One region of the Halobacillus sp. Marseille-Q1614 genome, then DNA from elsewhere that is predicted to be linked to it. Evidence: riboswitches for the same ligand, from Rfam matches in the RefSeq annotation. Region 1 holds a riboswitch; each other region holds the start of a gene.
The links. A riboswitch is a leader RNA that binds a small molecule or an ion and turns the genes downstream of it on or off. The one in region 1 is predicted to bind S-adenosylmethionine.
Positions count from the first base shown of each region.

Region 2: it holds a riboswitch for S-adenosylmethionine, as region 1 does, so the genes downstream of both, HUS26_RS17215 (5-methyltetrahydropteroyltriglutamate--homocysteine S-methyltransferase) here and HUS26_RS08310 (methionine biosynthesis PLP-dependent protein) in region 1, are expected to answer to the same signal.
Region 3: it holds a riboswitch for S-adenosylmethionine, as region 1 does, so the genes downstream of both, msrA (peptide-methionine (S)-S-oxide reductase MsrA) here and HUS26_RS08310 (methionine biosynthesis PLP-dependent protein) in region 1, are expected to answer to the same signal.

Region 1 covers NZ_CADDWH010000001.1:1,651,766-1,659,797, reverse strand. Annotated here, with positions in the region: gene HUS26_RS08330 (Na+/H+ antiporter NhaC family protein) at 1-1,277, shown strand, start outside; gene HUS26_RS08325 (GyrI-like domain-containing protein) at 1,539-2,024, shown strand; gene HUS26_RS08320 (DUF4871 domain-containing protein) at 2,138-2,593, shown strand; gene metC (cystathionine beta-lyase) at 3,270-4,448, opposite strand; gene HUS26_RS08310 (methionine biosynthesis PLP-dependent protein) at 4,441-5,565, opposite strand; SAM riboswitch class I at 5,653-5,763, opposite strand; gene HUS26_RS08305 (SMP-30/gluconolactonase/LRE family protein) at 5,931-6,806, shown strand; gene HUS26_RS08300 (hypothetical protein) at 6,848-7,039, shown strand; gene HUS26_RS08295 (PH domain-containing protein) at 7,120-7,497, shown strand.
Region 2 covers NZ_CADDWH010000001.1:3,417,337-3,425,368, forward strand. Annotated here, with positions in the region: gene HUS26_RS17200 (fatty acid desaturase) at 1-992, opposite strand, end outside; gene HUS26_RS17205 (YfcC family protein) at 1,186-2,604, shown strand; gene HUS26_RS17210 (ribokinase) at 2,823-3,686, shown strand; SAM riboswitch class I at 3,747-3,855, shown strand; gene HUS26_RS17215 (5-methyltetrahydropteroyltriglutamate--homocysteine S-methyltransferase) at 3,908-5,041, shown strand; gene HUS26_RS17220 (HEAT repeat domain-containing protein) at 5,091-6,110, shown strand; gene HUS26_RS17225 (flavodoxin family protein) at 6,167-6,712, opposite strand; partial or broken gene HUS26_RS17230 (ATP-binding cassette domain-containing protein) at 7,003-7,611, shown strand; gene HUS26_RS17235 (hypothetical protein) at 7,608-8,032, shown strand, end outside.
Region 3 covers NZ_CADDWH010000001.1:2,327,093-2,335,124, forward strand. Annotated here, with positions in the region: gene HUS26_RS11785 (uridine kinase) at 1-48, shown strand, start outside; gene HUS26_RS11790 (MFS transporter) at 131-820, shown strand; gene HUS26_RS11795 (hypothetical protein) at 857-1,093, shown strand; gene HUS26_RS11800 (ribonuclease H-like YkuK family protein) at 1,574-2,095, shown strand; gene eutH (ethanolamine utilization protein EutH) at 2,109-3,182, opposite strand; gene HUS26_RS11810 (GNAT family N-acetyltransferase) at 3,259-3,768, shown strand; gene sppA (signal peptide peptidase SppA) at 3,848-4,837, shown strand; gene HUS26_RS11820 (RDD family protein) at 4,851-5,381, shown strand; gene msrA (peptide-methionine (S)-S-oxide reductase MsrA) at 5,757-6,230, opposite strand; SAM riboswitch class I at 6,349-6,471, opposite strand; gene HUS26_RS11830 (AIM24 family protein) at 6,553-7,245, opposite strand; gene HUS26_RS11835 (chromate transporter) at 7,320-7,850, opposite strand; gene HUS26_RS11840 (chromate transporter) at 7,847-8,032, opposite strand, start outside.

The DNA.
Region 1 (8,032 bases):
CTTTTGCACTTATTCCATTTCTTATATTTATACTGCTGTTTATCGGAGCTGGTGTTGTTTTAGGAGACTTCTACCAAATGCCGGTTTTAGTGGCTGTTTTCGCGGCCATTTTCACAGCACTTTTAATGAACAGAAAAGCCAGTTTTCAGGAGAAGATAGGGCATCTGACGAAAGGCGGCGGCCACCCGGACATCATTTTAATGGTCGTTATTTTCCTTTTGGCAGGAGCTTTTGCTTCGGTAGCTGAAGGTGTCGGTGCTGTTGATTCAACAGTCAATTTAGGTTTATCACTTCTGCCTGAAAACCTGCTGATGGTCGGGTTATTCATCATCTGCTGTTTTATCTCTATATCGATGGGAACTTCCGTCGGTACAATTGTGGCGCTTGCGCCAATTGGACTGGGCGTAGCGGAACAGACGGATATCAGCCTGGCGCTTACAATGGGAGCTATTGTGAGCGGGGCAATGTTTGGGGATAACTTATCGGTCATTTCGGATACGACGATTGCATCTGTAAGAACCCAAGGCACAGAGATGAAAGATAAGTTTAAAGCAAACTTCTTCATCGTACTGCCGGCGGCCATCATTACGGCGGTCATTTTTGGTGTCATGACTGCGGGTGCTACATCCTCTATCGACGAAGATACGTCTTTTCAAATTGCTAAAGTACTGCCGTATCTTGGTGTACTCGCTTTTGCGGTTGCCGGAGTTAATGTCATATTTGTGCTTATTGGAGGTATACTTTTTGCCGGAATCGTCGGCTTAATCCTTGGGGATATTTCTTTCATGGATTTTATCCAGCTTGTCGGGGAAGGCTTTACAGGGATGCAGGAGCTTGCGATGCTTGCCATCTTACTAGGAGGATTGGTTGAACTTATCCGTAGAAATGGCGGAATTGCCTGGCTGCTTGAGGTGTTCAGCGGAAAAATTAACAGTGCACGCGGGGGAGAAGCCGGGATTGCCGGACTAGTCAGTGCGGTCAATTTATCAACCGCAAATAATACCATTTCTATTATAACTGCTGGTCCGCTGGCTAAGCAGATTTCAGAACGGTTTGGCATTGATCCAAAAAGATCGGCCAGCATGCTCGATATCTTTGCAAGTGCCGTGCAGGGGCTTATCCCATATGGAGCACAGATCCTTGCTGTTGCTGGTGTAGCAAGTCTTTCTCCTGTCGAGATTATGCCATATTGCATTTACCCTATGCTGCTAGTCTTTTGTGGCCTCCTGGCGATTCTGTTTAGATTCCCTAAATTTACAACACGAAACTCTCATTAATAAATAAAACCCGGACAATCTCTTGCTGAGAGCGTCCGGGTTTTTTTATAGTTGATATTTGTGATCATCTATAGATTTATAATTACTTGTCTTAACTGTATTCATTTATGATAAGGCATTTATAATGAAATTTCCCTAATTTTATTTTATGGGGCGGTGGGGGTAAAGTAAAAATTAATACTTCTATTAAGAATGAAGGGATCTTGCATTTGATGTTGAATTCTAGTTATGTAAGTAAAATCCATTTAAGGAGTTTGACACATGAATCAGGAAGTTACAAGTGAAAAATTTATTAAAGACTTAGGTGAAGTGAAACTTGTGGGGTTCAGAGTAGTTTGTGCCGGCGAAAAATACATTGAAGAAATCCCAAGAGCTGCAAAAGTACTAAAAGAAAGAATAGAAGAAATTAATAATATTTTAAACCCAGGTCAACAAATTGGAGCGTTTGTTGTTGAGGAATCGTCACCCGAGGAAGATGGTTATTGGATTGGTGTTCAAGTAAGTGAATATAAAGATATACCAGAAAATATGACCACCTTAACAATTCCACCACATAGATATGCTGCAATTTTACATAAGGGTCCAAATGATCAAATAAGAAATAGTTATGAGAAATTACATCAATGGATTGGAGAAAAAGGGTACACACGTTCCAATAAAAGTTGGAACTTGGAATTATATCAAAAAGAAAACCAACCTGAAAAACCTTATGATGTTCGAGTAGTGTTATACGATTCCATTTTGTAATTCAGATCGAGAGACCGACTTGAATCCTTGGAAAGCAATCATTGATTTAAGTATTGTATTTTGAAATAATTGGATAATAACTTATTGAAAATTCAATTTTTTAGGAGGGTTTTGTGAACAAAAGTTATGTTCGATTGCTGTTTTTAATACTGGCACTATCCACTGTACTCCTGACGGGGTGTTTTGGGGAGAAATGGCTGGAAAGTGATATTTTCGAATCAGGCTCTTATAAAATGCTCGGAGAAGAAGGTCAATTAGGTTTTATTTATGATGGTGGGGAAGTTACTCGATTCTATCCAGATAAAAAACAAAAGTATATGTGGCATTTTTGGGGGAGTGAAGAGGAGTTAGAAGGGGATTTAAAGGTTGTTGGAACCCACAATGAATCTGGAAATAAAATGATCGTTCTAGAAGATGTACCATTAAGCGTTGGCGAGCATAATGGTGCAGATGCTTCATCCCCGTCAATTATGTCGTTACCTAAGAGTGGAATGTGGAGGTTGGATGCTTATGTTAACGACACTTTACATGGGTCTGTCTATGTTCAAGTACAAGAGAAAGAAGGTTAATTCTTATTCCATTAAAGGGGAATCTAATGAAACAGGAAAGAAACTTCCTGAATTGGAAGTTTCTCACAGTATGTCAAGAAAGTCTCAACAGTTTTTCTCATGGAGTTTCCTGTTAAAGCCTAGCGTGGCAGGCAGGATTCCATTGGCCATAAAAGGGGACGAATGGGTCGGGAACCCCCTCGCTTTCCACGGGGAAGCCGGCAAGCCTCCTCGGGCTTTTAAGCCCTGTGGGGTCTTGCCAGTCTTGCACATCCCGTAGGAGTCTCGCTTGTTCCCTTCCCATTACAAGGAAAAAGGTGAATGGAATCTTCCTCATTCGAGAAGAGGAATCAGCTAACCTTTCATTAGGTACTTTGTATCCTTAAGAGTGTAGCCCCCGGGAAGAGAGCTAATAGAACGAGAAAGAAAAACTTATGAAGATAGGGGCGAAGGGAAACGGGAATCTCCTATGGGAGGAACGTACAGAGTGAGATCCTTAAAAGGCGAAGCCTTAAGGAAGCTCACCGTACGCCCATGGAAAGCGATCCGTTTCACGGAGCCCTCCGCTGCATATTATCCTTTGAAAGGAAGTCGGTCGTTTAAAAAGCACGAGGTTTCTCTACAAGCTGAAAGCAATTTCCTAATTTGGAAGCTGCTTATTTTTTTAACGTAAATATCAACAACACCGCCAAAATGCTTATAATCCAACCTTTTGAAGGGGGACGCGCAAGCTGTTTAGGGCCTTCTCAAAATCACGGATCAAGTCTTCGGGGCTCTCTAATCCAACAGATAGTCTCAGCAGTCCGTCAGTAATCCCTCGCTTCTCTCTTTCTTCTTTAGGCATAGAAGCATGAGACATCGTCGCAGGGTAGGACAGGATTGATTCGACGGCACCCAGGCTGACGGCAAATACCGGGAGCTCGACATTCTGGCTGAACGCTTTTACTTCTTCGGCATTTTTTAACTTAAAGGAAAGCACGGCACCGGCACCGCTCGCCTGATAAGAATGAATCGATGCGCCGGGATGAGTGCGGAAGCCCGGGTAATAGACTTCTTCAACAAACGGGTGTGCGGATAAAAAGTTCGCAATTTTATCGGCGGATTCCGATGACTGCTTGAGCCGGCAGTCGAGTGTTTTTAACCCTCTTAGGACGAGCCAGCAGTCGTGGGCTCCAAGAATTGATCCGAACGCATTTTGTAAAAAGGAGAGCTGGTCTGCAATTTCCTTCTTATCTGTAACCGCTAATCCTGCGACAACGTCACTATGTCCGGCAATAAATTTAGTAGCACTATGAAGCACAAGATCGGCACCGAGTTCAAGCGGACGCTGCAGGGCCGGTGTCATAAATGTGTTATCAACAAATGTTAGACAGCCGTTGGCTTTAGCAAGCTTTGTAACCGCCTGAATATCGGTAATATTTAAGAGCGGATTAGAAGGTGTTTCAATATAAAGCACTTGTGTATTAGGCTGTATCGCCGTAGCTACAGCATGCAGATCGGTCATATCTACAAAGGTATGGTCAATGCCAAAGCGGGTAAGTACGTCATGGATCATGCGGAAGGTGCCGCCATACACATCTTCAGAGATGACAACATGGTCACCTTTTGATAAAAGCATAAACGCCGTAGAGATTGCCGCCATTCCAGAAGCGAAAGCAAATCCTCTTTCTCCGCCTTCCAGTTGGGCAATTGTATCTTCTAAAGCCTCACGCGTCGGGTTTCCGGATCGGCTGTAGTCATACTGGCCTGGGTTGTCGAAGTCAGCCTGGTGAAAAGTCGATGCCTGCTGAATGGGCACGCTCACCGCACCAGTTGCCGGATCAAATTTATGGTCGTTATGCAATAACCTCGTTTGGAACGTATGTGGCTTAGTCATAATATACTTCCTCCTTTTGTAGGTGTGACAGGGCCTGCTCTAGGTCTGCTTTTAAATCTTCCGGGTGCTCAATACCGACTGAAAAGCGCAGCAGCCGGTTACATACACCGTAGGAATGCCGTTTTTCTTCTGGGATGTCGGCGTGTGTTTGTGTTGCGGGATACGTAATGAAGCTTTCTACTCCTCCTAAGCTTTCGGCAAATGTTATGACAGATAAGCTTCTAAGAAACGGATCGATACAATGTTCGGCACTTAAACGAAAGGAGAGCATCCCGCCTTTTCCTGGATAGAACACGTGAGTGACTTCCGGATGATTGTGTAGATACTCCACAACCTCCTTGGCATTCAATTCATGCTGCCTCATTCTTAACGCTAATGTCTTCATCCCTCGCATAAGCAGCCACGAATCAAAGGGAGAAAGAACACCTCCTGAAGTGTTTTGGTAAAATCCAAGCTGTTCACAGATATCAGGATCTTTTCCAACGACTAAACCGGCGAGAACGTCATTATGGCCGCCTAAGTATTTTGTGGCACTGTGAATCACGATGTCCGCTCCTTCTGATAATGGCTGCTGAAGATATGGCGTGTAAAGCGTATTATCTACGATCAGCAGGCATCCATATTTCTTTGCGATCCCTGAGATTTCTTTTATGTCTGCTAAGTGCATCAGAGGGTTGGTCGGCGTTTCTACATAAAGGGCCTTTGTCCGGTCCGTTATGTAGTGTTCAATATCATTTAGCTTCTGACTGTCACAGTAGTGAAATTTTAACCCGTACTGTCTTGATAAATATTCAAATAACCGGTAGCTTCCCCCGTATAAGTCCTCAGAGACGACGATTTCATCTCCTGATTTAAAAAGGGATAAAGCTCCTTGAATAGCAGCCATCCCTGAACTGAAGGCAAACCCTGCGTGACCGTGTTCCAAATCGGCAATCGAATTCTCTAAAAGGCTTCTCGTTGGATTTCCAGTTCTTGTATAGTCATATCCTGTGGATTCGCCGATGCCAGGATGTTCATAAGCGGTTGATAAATGAACGGGAGCATTGATCGCCCCGGATGGATCATTATTGTTATTTCCTGTATGGACTAATTTCGTTTCAGTTTGTCTAGCGCACATTGCGATTCTCCTTTTTTCAGTCAAAGTCAATAAAAAAAGTCTTCTCCTTAGTAGATAAGAAGAAGACTTTCGTCTGTTGGATACACCTTCTTATCTTCCAAGTTGTTCAACAACTTGCTGGAGTTAGCACCGTACTGAATCGAATCAGTGGTTGCTGAGGCTTCGTCGGGCCAGTCCCTCTGCCTCTCTTGATAAGAGAATTATTTAATTAATTTGGATAAAATTGCTTGCAACCTAATTTACAGGATTGCGGAACATATTACAAGGGTTTAATTGCAATATTTAAAATTTTTTTATTAAAAAGGGTTTCCTCCTGAAAAAATAGAAGGTAGTTAACGAGATAGATAAAAAGGAGTTTTTATATTATGAATGCCGAACTAGTCGTAAACAGTCAATCAACTCTTGGTGAAGGACCGTGCTGGGACCCTGAGAACCAGCATTTCTACTGGGTAGATATATTAGAAAAGAAAATCCATCGTCTTGATACAGTAACAAAAGAGCGGGAAGAAATTACCCTTGAAAGCTATGTGGGGGCGGCTGCTTTAAAGCAAAATGGCGGACTGATTGTCGCCTTAATGACGGGCTTATATGAGCTGAACTGGAACTCAAAATCATTACATCTGATCGAAGACCCGGAATCAAACCTGCCGGGAAATCGTTTTAATGACGGGAAATGTGATCCCTATGGACGATTTTGGGCTGGAACAATGGATGCGGAAGAAAACAAAACTTCCGGCGCTTTGTACTGCCTTGACGTAAATGGCGAGCTCAGAAAAAAAATAGACAATGTTGGGATCTCAAATGGGATCACCTGGTCACCTGATCATAAGATCATGTATTTTATTGATACACCAACAGGTAAAGTTGTGAAATATGATTACTGCTTAAAAACAGGTGAAATTTCAAGCCCGATACCTGTGATTACATTCCCGGACGATGTTGGTTTTCCAGATGGCATGACGATCGATACTGAAGGTATGCTTTGGATTGCCCATTATTCAGGCGGTGGAGTCTCGCGCTGGAACCCAGAGACAGGGGAGCAGCTTAATTTCATCTCGGTGCCTGCTGTGAATGTGACTTCCTGTACGTTTGGCGGTAAGAACATAGATGAATTGTATGTTACAACAGCGAGAAAAGACATGAATGAAGAACAATTGAGCCAATATCCCTATGCAGGCGGTGTATTTAAAATAAAAACTACAGTAAAAGGCATAACGAATTTTCCTTATCGAGGGATCTAGCCTATTTATATTGATATAACTGCCGGAAGCAGGCTAAAGTTATGAAAGTAAGAAGGGGGGGATGCGGAACTGTTCTGGAAAGCGGACGCATTCCCCCGATTAATAGTAAAATGAAAAATAAAAAGCAGATGGCCAACGTTTGGGTAAAGAATACGGTGGGTAAAAAGATAAAGATCTGTTCAACAGGGATGCTGTTAGCTGGTCTCAATATGAAAAGTCTTATATTAATATAAAAAGAGGAGAGCATGAAAGACAGCAGTTCTCCGATTCATATCAGAAAAAAGTGTAAATGAGTATAAAAGGAGGAACAGCGATGGGACTGCTCGATGGACTAATGGGTAACGCCAGTAAAGTAGATGAAGAGAAACTTGGCAAAGAACTTGAAGGAGTTCTTATTGAAGAGGAAAAGGTAGAAAGCGGATATAAAGTGTTAAGAGACTCTTTTATTTTTACAAACAAACGACTTATTTTAGTAGATAAGCAAGGGATGACTGGGAAGAAAGTAGAATACCACTCGATTCCTTATAATAGTATTACTCACTTCAGCACGGAAACTGCCGGCAGCTTTGACCTTGAATCTGAATTGAAAATTTGGCTGTCCGGGCAATCGGCACCGATCCAGAAGCTCTTTAAGAAAGACAGTCCGATTGAGGAAGTGCAGAGAATGCTCGCTAAATATGTTCTCAAGTAAAAAATTGAGCTTTACTCCTAAGCTTTAGTTTTTAGGCAGACCCCGTGGGCGGGAATACCTTTCCCTTTCTTCTAGCAAAAGTAGTGTTCGCAAAAAGAAAAGTCTCGATAAGAGAAGGTTTTTAATAGAATATCAACATAGCTAAAAATTAAAATAGAGATTAAGTCAAACCCTGTTGAATTTTCAACAGGGTTTTTGTACAAAAAAATACATAATAAGCCCATTCGACAGTGTGATGAAAATCGGCTCTAAAGAGGCGATTTATTGCGTTTTTGAGAACATTTCCCGTTCAGTTTTCAGATAAAAAAGAAAAAAACAAAAATTAGAAAACACGTCTGATCCCAATAGCCTCATGAATGAAAACGCTTACCAAATTAACTTAATAATCAAATTAGTCAGAAAATTTACGAAAAACCTGTTGACCTTTTCTGAAAATGGCGTTAAAGTAGTCCTCAATCAACTAAAACGCTTCTCCAAACTAATGGCTGCGAAAGTTGATTCATGTGGAAGATAGACCTTTTTGACCAATGTGCAG
Region 2 (8,032 bases), 1.8 Mb from region 1:
AGACGGTGCTTCACCTCTTTGAAGCTGACAAACGTTTTGTTCTTCGTATCATAGAGGCGGAAGCGGATCGATTTTAAGCTTGATGCCAGCGTAATCGTTGTCGCCTTATGTAAAGGCGGCGTAGATTCATGGGCTTCCTCAAGCTTATAGTTAGGAACTCTTGGGCTTAAGTGGTGAACATGGTGATAGCCGATACTGCCTGAGATCCACTGCAGGATTTTTGGCAGTTTGTAATAGGAACTTCCGTCCACTGCGGCTTTAACAAAGTCCCATTCTTTCTCATCTTCAAAATAGGAATCCTCGAACTGGTGCTGGACATAAAACAGCCAGATGCCAAGGAAACCAGCTACATAAAGAATTGGAAGCTGAATGATTAAGAAAGCCTCCCAGCCAATCGCGAAAATGAGTAAGCTGTAGAGTACGACAATTGAAGCGTTCGTTAAATAAGTGTTCATGCGTTCCTTGCGCTTGGCCCCTTTACGGTTAAAGCGGTTTGTAATACAAAACAGATAAATGGGCCCTAAGCCGAACATAACGAACGGGTTACGGTATAAACGATATGCCAGACGTTCTTTCAGAGAAGCTTCTTTATACTCTTCCACAGTCATAATCCAAATATCACCTGTGCCGCGCTTATCTAAGTTACTGCTCGTAGCGTGGTGAATGGAGTGCTCTCTTTTCCATTTTTCAAAAGGGAAAAGGGTGATAATACCGGTAATTGTTCCAATGATTCGGTTCGCTTTTTTGTTATTGAAAAAGGACATGTGCGTGCAATCGTGAAAAATAATGAAAATACGGACGACAAACGCTCCAGCTGCCATAGCAAAAGGAAGCGAAAGCCATACAGAAACAGATAGGCTTTGATAGGCAAGGATCCATAGAATGACAAAGGGTACAATTGTATTTATTAATTGGAGAATGCCGGCTTTATTATCAGCCTTGGCAAAGGATGCTACGTCTTTTTTTAGTTCTGCCTGTTTACGTTGGCTCATTTCATTACTCCTTTTATACATTTAATAATGTCTTCTAAGCATATAAGAAGCAAAAAAGGATTGTAAGACACAAATGTCAGGTACCGGGTATGACATTTATCATGGGTAGTCAATTTTTAACTAAATTTTGAAAATATTCCGCCAAAACTATATAATGGACACTATCTTTTTTTAGAATGGAGATGGATAGAACGTGGAATTGGGAAAAGAAGAATCGCAGCTTGAGAACCAGAAGGCGAAAAGATGGGAGATGCCTGATACATACGTCATTCTTTTTCTTGTATTATTACTGGCGGTTGTGGCTACATATTTTGTTCCTTCAGGATCGTTTGAAAGAGAAACGGTCAATGGAGTAGAGCGGGTCATACCAGATACGTTCACATCGGTGGATGGAGAGCCGACTGGATTTATGGAAATATTTCTAGCTCTGCAGGGAGGTATGGTCGAGTCTGCCGGCTTAATTTTTCTCGTCTTGTTTGCCGGGGGAGCATTTGAAGTGATCGAAAGGTCCGGGGCGATAAAAGGCGGGATCTTAAGAGCGGTACATAAGACGAAAGGGAAAGAATTCTTTTTAATTGCGATTGTTTCTCTATTGTTTGCCATTGGGGGAGCTGTAGGAGCAATCGCTAATGCCGTTATTCCATTTGTAGCGATCGGCGTGATTATTGCGCGGGCGCTGAAGCTGGATGCAATGGTTGCTGTTGCCATTACGTTTGGGGCCACTTTTGCGGGGTTTAACGTAGGTTTTATGAATCCATATACGGTCGGGATTGCGCAGTCGATTGCCGATCTGCCACTGTTTTCGGGAATGGCGCTGCGTCTTATTGCCTTCGTCATCATCGTTGGCGTAACAATTTGGTACACATGGCGCTATGCGAAAACCATATTAAAAGACCCTGACAAAAGCATGATTGGCATTTTAGATGCAAAAGAGGCATCATCAAAAGATTTAAAAGCCCCGTTTACAGGGAGACATAAATTAATCTTAAGCTTCGTAGGTCTTGCTCTGGCTTTCTTTATATTTGCTACCATTCAATTTAAATGGACGACCGATCATATGGCTGCCTTCTTTATCATTATCGGGCTTGTGTGCGGTATCATTGCCGGCATGAATTACAATAAAATTGCCCTGACGTTTCTTGATGGCTGTCAAAAGCTTGTCTATGGTGCACTGATTATCGGTGTTGCCCGTGCCATTTTAATCGTTATGGAAAATGCACAGATTTTAGATACAGCAGTTAATGCCCTGGCAGTTCCGCTGGAAAGCTTAAGCCCTGTCATGGCAGCACTGGGAATGTTTGTGGCGAACGGACTGATGAACTTTCTTGTTCCTTCAGGGAGCGGCCAGGCGATGATTGCGATGCCGATTTTAGCCCCGCTGGCTGATATGGTTGGAGTTACCCGCCAGGTGGCTGTTCAGGCTTATCAGTTCGGAGATGGATTTACGAACAGTATTTTCCCGACTTCAGGCCCTTTAATGGCGAGTCTGGCCGTTGCCGGTGTTCCATGGATCAAATGGGCGAAATGGATGCTTCCGCTTCTGTTTATTTGGATAGCGATTGCGGTTGTCATGCTGAGCATTGCGGTTCTCATTAATTGGGGACCTGTATAAGATTCTTCGAAAGCTAAAAAGCTCAGAGGTTAAAGCTCTGAGCTTTTTTCTAATTTACGAACCTAATACTGTCATTCCTCACCATCAACCACCACACCTTTCCTCCATACACGGCCCCTTTATGTTATTTGAATTTCTTAAAATATCGCCAAGGTCTTTTTATTTTTGAGCTTTTTCGACATAATAAGAGTAACTATTCATTCTGGGAGGTCAGTTGTATGAAACAGCCGGTCATTACAGTAATAGGAAGCCTTAACATGGATCTCCTGACGACGATTTCGAGGCTTCCTGATCAAGGCGAAACCAATTTCGGAGAATCTTTTTACATGAAGCCTGGCGGGAAAGGGGCCAATCAGGCTGTAGCAGCCGCACGTCTTGGCGCAAAGGTTTCTCTAATTGGAAAAGTCGGAAACGATTCAATAGGGGTAGAACTGATCCAGCATATGAAGCGTGAGAACGTTGATACGGGGCATATCGGAATTTCAAAAACAAAGGCAACGGGTGTCGCGAACATATTAATTAATGAAAGCGACAACCGCATTATGGTCGTATCCGGAGCGAACCAGGAAGTAACGCCAGATTATGCAGAGTCCTGTAAAGAAACGCTTCTGGCAAGTGATGTCGTCCTCAGCCAGCTGGAGGTTCCAGTGGAAACCGTTGAATGGGCAGCGGATTTTTGCCATAAAAACGAGATACCGTTTGTTTTGAACCCTGCTCCTGCTGTTCCTCTGTCCGCTTCCGTCTGGGAAAAGTGCAGTTACATTACCCCAAACGAGCTGGAAGCTGCGCTGTTATTTCAAGAGCCGTCGTTTAGCGATCAGCTGATTACAACATTAGGTCCGCTTGGGGCTAAATATAAGACACTGTTTATTCCGGGATATCCGGCTGAAGTAGTGGATACAACAGGCGCGGGCGATACGTTTAACGGGGCACTGGCTTTTTCGTTAGGTGTACGACTCTCGGTGGAGCAGGCGATCGCTTTTGCGAATGCGGCGGCTTCCTTTACAGTAGAGAAACTGGGGGCCCAGGCAGGCATGCCGACATATGAAAAAGTCGAGGAGCGCATGGGACTTAACGCCTAAACGTCTCATTTTCCTTTTATTTACCAAAAAAAATTGATACGATATCAACTACAATTTAATTTCTTATCAAGAGAGGTCGAGGGTATGGCCCGCAGACACCTCAGCAACCTGTGTTTTCTTAACGCAAGGTGCTAATTCCACCAAGCTGTCCAGGCTTGGAAGATAAGAAGAGCCACATGTTACATAAAGCCGTCTCTTCTTATTATAGAAGAGATTTTTTTATGGAAAATTATAAAGAGGAGAGGATACAAGTGATAAAAACAAATCAGGCTCCATTTAAAGCAGATCATGTCGGAAGCCTCCTTCGCCCGCAGCGGATTAAGGAAGCAAGACTGCAAAAGGAAAAAGGGAAAATTTCTGCCATAGAATTACGTAATATAGAAGATGAAGAAATTACTAAGCTTGTGGAAAAGCAGAAGAAAGCCGGACTTCGGTCCATCACAGACGGCGACTTGCGCCGGTCCTGGTGGCACTTTGACTTCCTCGAAGGATTGAAAGGAGTAGAAGGATTTAAACCAGAAGAAGGAATTCAGTTTAAAGGGGTGCAGACAAAAGCCCACTCTGTCCGAGTCTTGGATAAAGTAGACTTTGACCAGCATCCGATGCTTGATGATTATAAATTTCTTCATTCCATTGTCGGACCTGATCACGTGGCGAAGTTTACAATTCCAAGCCCAAACATGCTGTTCTTTAGAGGGGATATCAATCCTGAGATTTATCCGGATGAAGCCTCCCTGTTAAAAGATCTCACGCAGGCTTACCAAAAAGCGATTCAGGCTTTTTACGATGAAGGATGCCGCTATTTACAGCTGGACGATACCTCCTGGGCTGTCTTTTTCTCCGAAGAAGGCCGGCAGAAAATTAAAGAGCGCGGCCATGAGCCTGAACAGCTTCGCCGGCTTTTCATTCAGGCAATTAATCATTCCATCGCCGGCCGACCGGACGATATGGTCATCACGATGCATATTTGCCGCGGTAATTTCCGCTCGACTTATACCGCATCCGGAGGCTATGACACGATTGCAGAAACTCTGTTTAACGAACTTAATGTCGATGGGCTTTTCTTAGAGTACGATACAGAACGTTCAGGCGGGTTACAGCCTCTAAGACAGCTTAAGCGCAAAGATTTGAAAATCGTGCTCGGGTTTATTACTTCTAAGTTTCCTGAGCTCGAAGATAAGGAGAAAATAAAAGCAAGCTTGGAGGAAGCGGCTAAGCTGGTTCCAAAAGAGCAGCTATGTTTAAGTCCTCAATGTGGATTTGCATCTACAGAAGAAGGGAATATTATAACGGAAGAGGAGCAGTGGGCGAAGCTCCGTCACGTCGTTGAAATTGCCGAAGAAGTTTGGAATTAATTCGCTCAGGCAGCGGCAGCTTAGATAAAGTTGGATAGGAGTGAATGAGATGGATCCGTTTTTAAAGCGGGTGGAGCCTTACTTCAGTACAAATGACGAAACGGTTTTAAAAATCATCATGCGTGCTTTAAGCGACCATCCAGGGATTCCTGACCGTTTGACAGCCGAGAGCTTAAAAAGAAGCAGGCTGGAAGGTCAGTACCCTTATATATCTTCGTTAAATGGCGTCATTCTTGAAGAAGGTGCCATAGAAGAACTCATAAAGTGCCTACAAGATTTGCATCGAAAACATCTTTATCAGCCTCTGTTAGAAAAAATGGATGTGATGAGCCTCATTCAGCATAAAGAAGCCCTGCGTTTCTTTATAACAGAAGAGGCATGGAGCCATTACGAGAGAATTGCAAACTGTTCAGCGAAAGATGAACTTTACTCCATTTATTCAGAATTGATTCAAATGCTTGATAAGCGCTTTGACCAGAAAACGTTTCAGCTGGCTAAAACGACGGTCGATTATATAGTGAAAAAGGGGTGGCTCGACGGCGAGGAAGCAGTGGGCGAGTTAGAAGAATCCCTCAAAGCGGCATCTGATGGATTCCGTGCTATTCTAAATGCTTATATCCTCCGTCATTTCCCTGAAGACCGGTATGTGTATCCGCTGGTTAAGGCTTTAAAGGCGGGCGGAGCCCTTTTAAGTGAAGCCGCTGCAGAAACGCTTTGTGCCTATCAAACGAATGCAATCGTAGATGAAATCTATCCTCTTTGTAAGTCAGAGGATGAAATGCTGCCGCTGAGCATCCTGATAAAAACAAAAACTGAAGAAGCATTAGAAGCCCTTCGGCAGTTGTATTCGGAAACAAAAGATCTGGAGTATAGGGAAGCCATTGTTGAAGGAATGTGCCTCCATTTTTCCGAAGACTGCCTTCATGAAATCGAGGATTTTATAGAGCGGGGCCAGTTTACCGGATTAACCGATATGGATGATGTGACCTATGTTTATTATAAAGTCGTTGGCTTAGACAGCCTCAGCCTGCTGCTTTGGGAGGATCATGAAGAGCAGGAAAGCTCATAAAAGAGAAGGACGATTTAGAAATGTTCTAAATCGTCCTTTGAGTATGTTATGAAAAATTAATAATTGCTCATTTTTTCTTTTAAAACAGAAGCTGTGTGCAAGGCCGCTTTATCGTTATGAATCTCTCCCGGCTTATTGGCTTCCCCTAATATGTATCCATTTAATGTGGTACCGAAAAATTGCAGAATATATTCAAACTGCTGAATGAGCGGAAGCCCCTTTACAGAAGGCTGATCGCCGCCGACTGCAATAACGTAAACGTACTTGGATTTCATCCGGTCTTTAAAGTCTTTATATTTCTCTTCTCTGATCGACTGCGAAAAACGGTCAATAAAGGTTTTCATGATACACGTCATGCTGTACCAGTAAATCGGTGTCGCAAAAATAAGCACCTCATGCTCCAGGATCTGATCAAAAATCCCACTGAAATCATCTGAGACGTCCTGGAAGCCTTCCTTCGAATGACGTGCATCCTGAATCGGCTGGATCTGTGAATCTCTTAAATAAATATGAGTGGTCTCATTCTCAGGGACAGATAATTTAGCAAGAGCCTCGGTGTTCCCATTTTGCCTGGTCGATCCATGAATAACCAAAATGTTCATAGTACTCCCTCCTTTGACTAGATATTAATACCATATACTAAGTTTTAATAAATGGGTACCAGGTGCCAGGAGAAAAAGAAAAAAGTTTTTGAAACTGGGACTGGAAAAATGAGAAAAATATTCTTTCCTCTTCTGCCATGAAACCATAGGATGTTTTCAAGCGTATTATAAGAAAACTTATGACGGAGGAAATAAAAATGAGCGATCAATCCGTGCTCCGCGTCAATCAGTGCACCGTCAATATCCGGGAGCAGCCATTTCTTACTGACATCACATTTGAAGTTCCAAAAGGAATAATCACGGCCCTTGTCGGCCATAACGGGGCAGGGAAATCTACATTAATGAAAACAATTATTGGCAGTCTTGAACGCACCGAGGGAAGTATCCAGATCGCTGGCATCGACCAGGATGAAAACTATTCAGACTATAAATATCAGTTCAGCTATATCCCGGAAGAACCCCTTCTTCTGTCTGAACTGACGGTGTTTCAGCACTTTCAGCTTTATCAAAAGAGCTATGATATCCCGGACGAAGTTTTCATTCCCCGTGCCAATAAATACGCAGAAGCTTTTGAGCTCATGGACAAACTCGATGAATACCCAGAGTCTTTATCAAAAGGAATGAGGCAGAAGGCGCAGACGATTTGTGCGCTGCTTCCTGATGCACCGCTCCTTTTAATTGACGAACCCTTCATTGGCTTGGATATTTACGCAGGCGCCTATCTCATTGAAGTCCTTCAGGAAAGAAAAGCAGCAGGAACGAGTATATTGCTGACGACGCACCAGCTGGAAAAGGTGCGTGATCTTGCCGATGAATTTGTCATGCTGAATAGCGGGGCCGTCTCTCAAGCAGGCGCCATTGAGCAATTTGAAACGCTCGATCGGAGGGAATCCCGATGAACCTTTCGACATGGGAGGTGTACAGGTGGGTACGCGGCCAGCGTTTTAAAAAAAAGTTCAAGTTATATAAACAGGCGTTTCTCGTCACTTTGGATTGGACAATTTTAATCTATATGTTGATCTTCAGTGCTGCTTTCCTTTTCATGCTGGCTGACTGGCTGAAACAGTTCATGCCGCTTGTGGAAAGCTGGCAGATGAATGTTGAGCAATGGCTCTGGATTCTGCCTTCTGCTTTATTGGTGAAAGCCGTTTTACAATCATTTCTTCACTCAGGCTTAGCTTTTACAACGTCTGAATTAAAGCTCAGCATGCTCCCTCATACGAGAAAGGACCTGCTCTGGCAGATGGCTTTAGAACGAGGGGGGTGGCAGCTGCTCGGTATGTTTGGGCTGGCTTTTACCGTCGCTGTTCTCACGCCCTT
Region 3 (8,032 bases), 680 kb from region 1:
CAGCAGCCTCACAAAAAGGTTGATCAGATTGTTAAAGGATTTTCATAATTTTTCTAAGTAAAAACCTCCTGTACTTGAGTTCTTTCCTATATAATGTCTATTGGGGAAACTTACAAAAAGGAGATTATACATGGAAGGAAATACGAACGATGATCCGCTCCTTGACGTACGCGTCTTTAAATATCCAATGTACTCTATCGCACTGGTTATGTTTATTATCGTCATGATGTCCATGTTTTCATCAGAAATTATACTTCCGATGTTTATGCAGGGTCCGCTTGAATTAACACCGGCGGCTGCCGGCCTGGTACTTCTGCCCGGCGCGCTTCTAAACGGCTTACTATCTCCCATAATGGGAAAGCTATTCGACAATTTCGGCCCCCGAAAGCTCATTATTCCGGCGGCGGCTGTTCTAACAGCTACGATGTTTTCCTTAAGCCGTGTCAGCGGGGAAACCCCTGTTTACGTGATCATTATCAGCTACATTCTGCTGATGATCTCTGTTTCAGCTATTATGATGCCGGCTCAGACGAATGGACTCAACCAGCTGCCTAAACGCCTGTATCCACACGGGACAGCGATCATGAATACATTACAACCTGTTGCCGGCGCGATCGGTGTATCTGTTTTTATCAGTATTTTAACGTCCAAACAACAAAGTGTACTGCAGTCGATGGAGAATCCAGCGTCTCTATCCTCAATGAATCAGGCCACGACCGCTGGTGTCGAACTTGTTTATTTTGTAGCCTTCTCCATTGCAGCCCTAGGATTTATTCTGTCCTTGTTCGTTAAAAGGGCAAAGCCTATCGACTTACAGTAATCTTAGTACCTTTAACTATGAAAGGGGAGCTATCAGATGTATCCTGTCTATTATGTAGCCGCTATTATGCTCTGCCTGATTGCCCTAATTGGAACAATTAAAGTAGCAAAAGATATGACAGCCAAGGAAAAAGAAGAAAATACAGGAGAAGCAGAATTAAACAGTCTTAAGGAGGAAAAGACCGGGGCCGATGCAAGTATACGAAGGTTAACGATTATCTATGCAATTACTTTTGTAATCACAATCTTATTAGTTTGGATATTTATATTCTAGAGCAATTTAATAAACTCCATGAGGTAGGATTCCATAGCCATAAAAGGGGGCAAATGGGATCGGGAACCACCTCGCTTTCCTTCCCATTACGAGGTAAAGGTGAATGGAATCCTGCTCATGCGAGAAAGGGAATCAGCTGATCTTTCACTAGGTCACTTACACCTTTAAGAGCTTAAACCCCGGGAAGAGAGCAAATAAAACGAGAGAGAAAACGTATCAGGCGAAGGGAAACGGTGAGAATCCTATGGGAGAAAAGGACAGGGTGAGATCCCTAAAAGGCGAAACCTTAAGGAAGCTCACCGTACGCCCATGGAAAGCGATCCGTTTCCCGGAGCCCTTTGCTGTATCTAAGCCGGTCGTCTAAAAAGTATGAGGTTTCTCTACAAGCTGAATGACGGCATATGCCGTCAATTTTTATTTAATACACGTACATAATAAAAAGTGAATACGATAATAAAAAAAGTGGAGAGAGGCGTAATCATGGATTCCATTTCCTTTCAAAATATAAGTCATCCCCACATGACTTTTGAAGAGGTATTCACTAATATTATCTTTTTTATGAAGGAAGACCCCATTGGAAATTACAGATTAATGCTGGGAACTGATTCTCAAGTCCATTATGACCACACCTTATTCATTACAGGCATCGTTATTCACCGAGTTGGTAAAGGAGCGTGGGCGTGTATTCGTAAAGTGAAAATCCCCCGCTGTATGGACACCCTTCATGAAAGAATTTCTTATGAAACAACTTTGACCGAAGAAGTTGCTTCTTTATTTACGAAAGAGAAAATTGATCAAATGATTGATATTATCCTCCCTCATATTTATAAAGATGCGACTTTTACGATGGAAGGACATATTGATATTGGAGCTGGTGAAAGAAATCGCACCCGTGCATACGTAAACGAAATGATTGCAAGAATTGAATCACTAGGATTTGAACCTAAAATAAAACCGGACTCCATTGCTGCAAGCTGTTATGCCAATAAATACACAAAATAGTAATTAAACTTTTCTAATCTGAAGTCGTGTACAAGGCGATAATAACGGCAAGGATACCTGCTGTCAGCTTACCCGCCATTACAGCAGCCATTACTTCTTTTTCAATCCCTGCCACAAACCCGATATGACTTCCAAAGGCAAATGCCCCGCTGACTGCAAAGGCTGAATTCACAACTTTCCCTTTAGAATTCATTTCTTTTAATACAGCAAACATAGGAAGGTGGTGGGCTAATGAAGCGATTAATCCTGTCACAGCTATCGAGTTGATGCCTATCTGTTTTCCTGCTTTTTCCCACAGTTTTTTTCCTGCCTGATTAATAAAAGCAACAAGTGGATAAGCCCCCGCTAAAGTAATTGTTATGCTCCCTACGATTTGAATTCCCTCATTTATTGGAGCCAGGCCCGGAATAACAGCAGCTCCAGTTAATGTCTGGACAATAATAGCGATCAGGCCGGCAATGATCACCCACTCTATCCCTTTTCCAAACAGCGAGAACATACGAGTCGTAATTCTCGTAAATTTCCATATTCCAAGTCCTATAAATAATGCTAGAAAGACTGTAGGCACTAAGTTTTTAATCATCCATAGAATTTCGTACCCCGCTAAAGCCCCTCCCGCCAAACATCCAAAGGGGATCGTGATGATGCCTATTAATATCCCACGTGCGAAATAAGGCTGGTCGCTTTTTTCAATAATCGTCAGGGCGACCGGAATTGTAAATACGATCGTCGGCCCCATCATAGTTCCAAGAAACGCCCAGGAAAAGACAGCCCCCTGCTTTGTTTCCGCTAACGACTCAGCTAATGGATATGCCCCCATATCAATGGCTAAGATCATAGACGCAAACATGGCCGGATCAGCCCCGATCCGGTTATACAATGGAACGACCCAGGGAGCAAGCTGCTCAGAAATAACAGGAGCCAGTGAAATAATCCCCACCATTGCCAACGCCAAAGGCCCCATCATCATAAAAGCTTCATGGAACTTATCACCAAGTCCAAAACGATTATGTAAAAAGGCATAGTCCACCGCACCCGCTGCCATGAAGATGGTAATGATAATTAATATCGCGTCATTCAGCCACATGCCTTCTCCCCCTTTTTTCTTCTCTGTTGTTTCTTTTTATTGTAAATTAAGAGTAACAGAAAAGGAGGAATAATCTGTGCTTCGATTAGAAAACTTTACAGAAAAAGATGAACAGCAGTTGATAGCCTGGATCTCTGACCCAAGACTCCTTGTGCAATGGGCGGGCTCGTCTTTTACCTTCCCTCTAACGTCCGAACAGCTTGAGATTTATAGACAAAAAGCTAACTGTCAAATTTATAAAGCGGTGGAAGGCGGACTTACAGTAGGCCACGCAGCTTTAAAAAATATTGATCACATAAACCGCTCCGCACGTGTCGGCCATATTTTTATAAGTAGTGAAGAACGAGGTAAAGGGTTGGGATTAAAAATGTTGGAAGCTCTGCTTGAGGTTTCCTTTAATGAACTGCAATTACATAAAGTCAGCCTTGGCGTATTTGATTTTAACGAGCCGGCCGTACATACATATAAAAAAGCCGGCTTTCAAATCGACGGCTGCCTGCTCGATCACAAACTGGTGGATCATGAATTCTGGAATTTATGGGAGATGAGCATCCTGGAAAGTGAATGGAATGTAAACGATTCGTGAACACCCACTTTTTTATATATTATTTGGTATTTTTTTGCTACGATTAGGTTTCAGAGATTTTATGAAAGGAAAGGTGAATATGAAGAAAAAGCGGCTGATAGCCATAGGAATTGCAGCAGGGTTATTACTTATCGGCGTTCTTACTCAAAGCATTGGATTTTTAATGTCTGATACATTTAATGAATCCCGAAACATGTTTACTGAGGATGAAGGTCCCAAAGAGAAAGTAGTAGAGAATGGATCAAATTCAAACCGAATTGCCCACCTTACCGTAGATGGAACGATTATCTCAGGCGAGGGGTCCAACCCATTTTCAGGCGAAGGATATAACCACGAGCAGTTCATGAAACAGCTCGAAGCTATTAAAAATGACAGTACCGTAAAAGGAGTTCTGCTCTACGTTAACTCTCCAGGCGGAGGGGTATTTGAAAGCGCAGAAATCCACGACAAGCTTCAGGAAATTAAAGAACAGGATAAGAAATTGTATGTTTCAATGGGCGGCATGGCCGCATCAGGAGGATATTACATATCAGCACCCGCTGATCAAATTTTTGCATCTGAAGAAACTTTCACAGGATCACTAGGTGTCATTATGCAAAGCATTAACTATCAAGAGCTTGCTAATGAATACGGTGTAAAATTCAATACGATTAAGAGCGGCCAATTCAAGGACATCATGAGCCCTACAAAAGAGATGACAGAAGAAGACCGCGAAATCCTTCAAACCCTAGTCGATGAGTCTTACCAAGGGTTCGTCAACGTAATCAGCGAAGGACGGGGAATGTCCGAAGATAAAGTGAGAGAACTGGCAGATGGCCGTATTTATTCAGGACAGCAAGCTGCGGACAACGGCCTGATTGATCAGATCGGGTTTGAAGAAGATGCGTTGAATTCCTTAAAAGAAGAAATCGGCGGTAACCCAGAAATTTTCGAATACACCAACACTGACAGCTTCCTTGGGATTCCGCTTAGTGTGGAAAGTTTTTTACCAAACAATGAAATTAAATGGATAAATGAGATGATCGATAACCGCCAAGGACCACGCATGATGTATATGTACTCAGAGTAAAGGAGGAGATTAAATGGATACCGTAGAGCCGAACCGCAGCCACTTAAACGAGACCGTTACGGAAAACTTAACAGAATTTCACCGCGTCATCTACGCTGGATTCGCTCCTCGCTTCTTTGCTTACATTATTGATTTAATAGTGATTTGGAGTCTGAATTCTATCATCACAAGACCGCTGTTAAGATTAACTAACCTCTCAGATGCAAAACTATGGATAGAATTGTTTAGTGCATCGAATATCGTTCAATCCCTTGTGTTCTTTCTGTATTTTGCATTAATGACCTGGTTCTTCCGGGCCACACTCGGAAAAATGATTCTCGGCTTGTCCGTAGAATCGCTTCAAGGAGATTCATTATCAAAAGGACAAGTGATTTTTAGAGAAGTCATCGGAAGATATATCAGCATGGCGGTCATTGGACTGCCTTACCTTGTCGTCATTTTCACGAAGAAACACCAAGGTATTCACGATATGTTTGCCGATACAGCAGTAATTAAAGAAAAAATGAAAAAGTTAAACCGTGATTTAAAAACTTCATTAAGCTAGACGGATGCAGCTCCTCTTCTTTTAAGAGGAGCTTTTTTTAGCGCGCGCGGCGATTTTAGAATTTCCGGGTGCTTTCACCGGTTTTTCAATTTCTTTTCAACGTTCATAACTGCTTCTACAACGCTCTCCCTCCTCAGCCGTACCACAACCACAGAACAAAGGCTTAAAGCGCCTGGTAGACACGAAACGCATAAGCAAAACGGCCGGAGGAAGGTGGCCTTCCCTTTTAGCAGGGCGGATTGCTTATGACCCGAGTGTCTGGGGGATGGAGCTGGATGTCGCTCTTCTAAACATATCCACAGCTTGGAATTTTTTAATTTCCTAGACAACATAAAAAAGCACCTTTTCCATTTAGAAAAGGTGCTTGCCAAATCGTCAGCTGATTCCACAAGCGAATGAGCTGTGCTTTTGTGAATATTTCTGATGATATTCTTCAGCTTCATAGAAAGTTTCAACCGGAGTAACTTCCGTAACAATCGGTCGCTTAAAAACGCCTTTATTCGTCCACTGTTGAATTTTTTCTTCGGCTATAGCTTTCTCCGCTTCATTCTGATAAAAGATAGCGGAACGATATTGGTGGCCAACATCTCCACCCTGGCGATCTTTTGTTGTAGGATCGTGTGATTCGAAAAATATATTAACCAGGCCTCCGTAAGTGATCACTTGTGGATCATACTCAATTCGGATGGATTCTGCATGCCCGGTAGTTCCTGTTTTTACTTGCTCATAAGTTGGGTGGGGTACATGCCCGCCTGTATATCCAACTCTTGTTTTCGTAATTCCTTCAAAGCGTTCGAAAAATGCTTCAACTCCCCAAAAACATCCTGCTGCAAAAATAGCTGTTGCCATCATCATCTTCCCTTTCTCTAAACGCAACTTCTACCTAAGAGAGCTTGACGGTTTATACAATCAAAAACCCCTTTTCTTATCCGAGATAAAGAAAAGGGGTCGTCATTTCCGTACGATCCTCTCATCTTCTAGAATGGATCAACCATTCTACAGGAATTGGCACCGTTCTCGTCAATCTAATGATTGATTCGATGGTTGCCGGGCATCAAAGGGCCAGTCCCTCCGCCTCTCTGGATAAGAAGTTTCCGTTATTTTTTTAGTTATTCTATATAATACAATTTTTTTTAGTCGAAGTAAAGGCGAAAGCACTATTTTTTAAAAATCAGCTGCTTCCAGACGTATACACCTCTTCAAATGGCTGGACAATGACAAAACCTTCTCCGTTAAATTCCATTTGAATAGATTCACCACTTCCCCGCCCTACAAAAGTTTTCAAGCTGATGTCTGTGCGAAATTCCGGCTTTAAGTGACCGGACCAGGCTACCGTAGCATTAGGGTCTGTAATCACAGGAGATCCGGGCTTAACGAGCAAAGTTAAAGGTTCATAATGTGAAGTGACCGCCACCCTTCCTCTGCCTTCTAAGGTAACATTGAACAGTCCACCTGCCATCATTCCTGCTACTTTTTTCATTAATTTGATATCCCATTGAATACCTGGTTCAAATGCTAATAAGTCGTTGCCGTTTACCGTTATCGCTTCATTATCAAGGTTAAAGATCGTAATCTTTTTTCCCTGATCGGCTAAGTAAAGTCTTCCCTGGCCTGTGGCTTTCATAAGTGAACTGCCTTCACCTGATAAAGCTTTTTTAAACATGCGGCCGACTCCATGTTCTAAGATCCCTTCTCTTTCGAACTTAATGTTTCCATTGTAAGAGATCATGGAACCTGATTTGGCCCATACTTGATCAGAGAGATTTACTTCTAATATACGCGGTGTTTCTAATTCAAAGAACTCATTTTCACTTTCATCCTGCTTTGTCTGCCGAATAAATTCATCAATTGAATAATTGCTCATAATTAACAACTCCCTTCTCCGTCATATATGTATATACGAGACAAGGCGTGCAGTTGTTTCAAATAATGGTTTTATTATCCGAGAAAAACGGCTCCATATAGAAGCGACCCGGCGATTACAAAGGCCGGATGTACCTTTACCTTTTCAAGCAGTACAAAGCTTAATACAATCAGTAGTATAGTATGCAGGGTGCCTGTCGATACATATGATGTCTGAAAAAATTGGTAGGCCATGACACCTAACAGGACGGCGATTGCAGGCCGGATCAGGGAAGTCATCAACTTCACCCGAGGTGATCCCTTATACTTATTGAGCAGGCTTAGTAATGCGATCATTAAAATTAACGAAGGAGCTACGGTAGCAAATACTCCGACAGAAGCTCCGAGAATGCCGGCTTGCTGATAGCCTATATACCCAGCCATTTTAGTCGCAATCGGGCCTGGCAATGCGTTGGCCATAGCAAGCATTTCACTGAATTCATTCACCGTCAGCCACTTAAATCGGCCGACTACCTCATTTTCAACCAGCGGAATGGAAGCCGGCCCGCCGCCGTAACCTACGATGCCGGGTATGAAAAATGCGATAAAGATATGCCAATATATCATAGAGTTGACTCCTTGCTTTGTTCCTTAGTGACGTCATTTTTTGTTTTCTTCATAGGTTTTAAAAGGGCGAACAACAATAAGGCTGCAATTATGATGCCGGGATGTATGCCTATTCCTTCAATTAAAATCAGTGACCCTGATCCTAATAGAATGGTCAGCAGGTAACCAAGACTGCCCTGTGA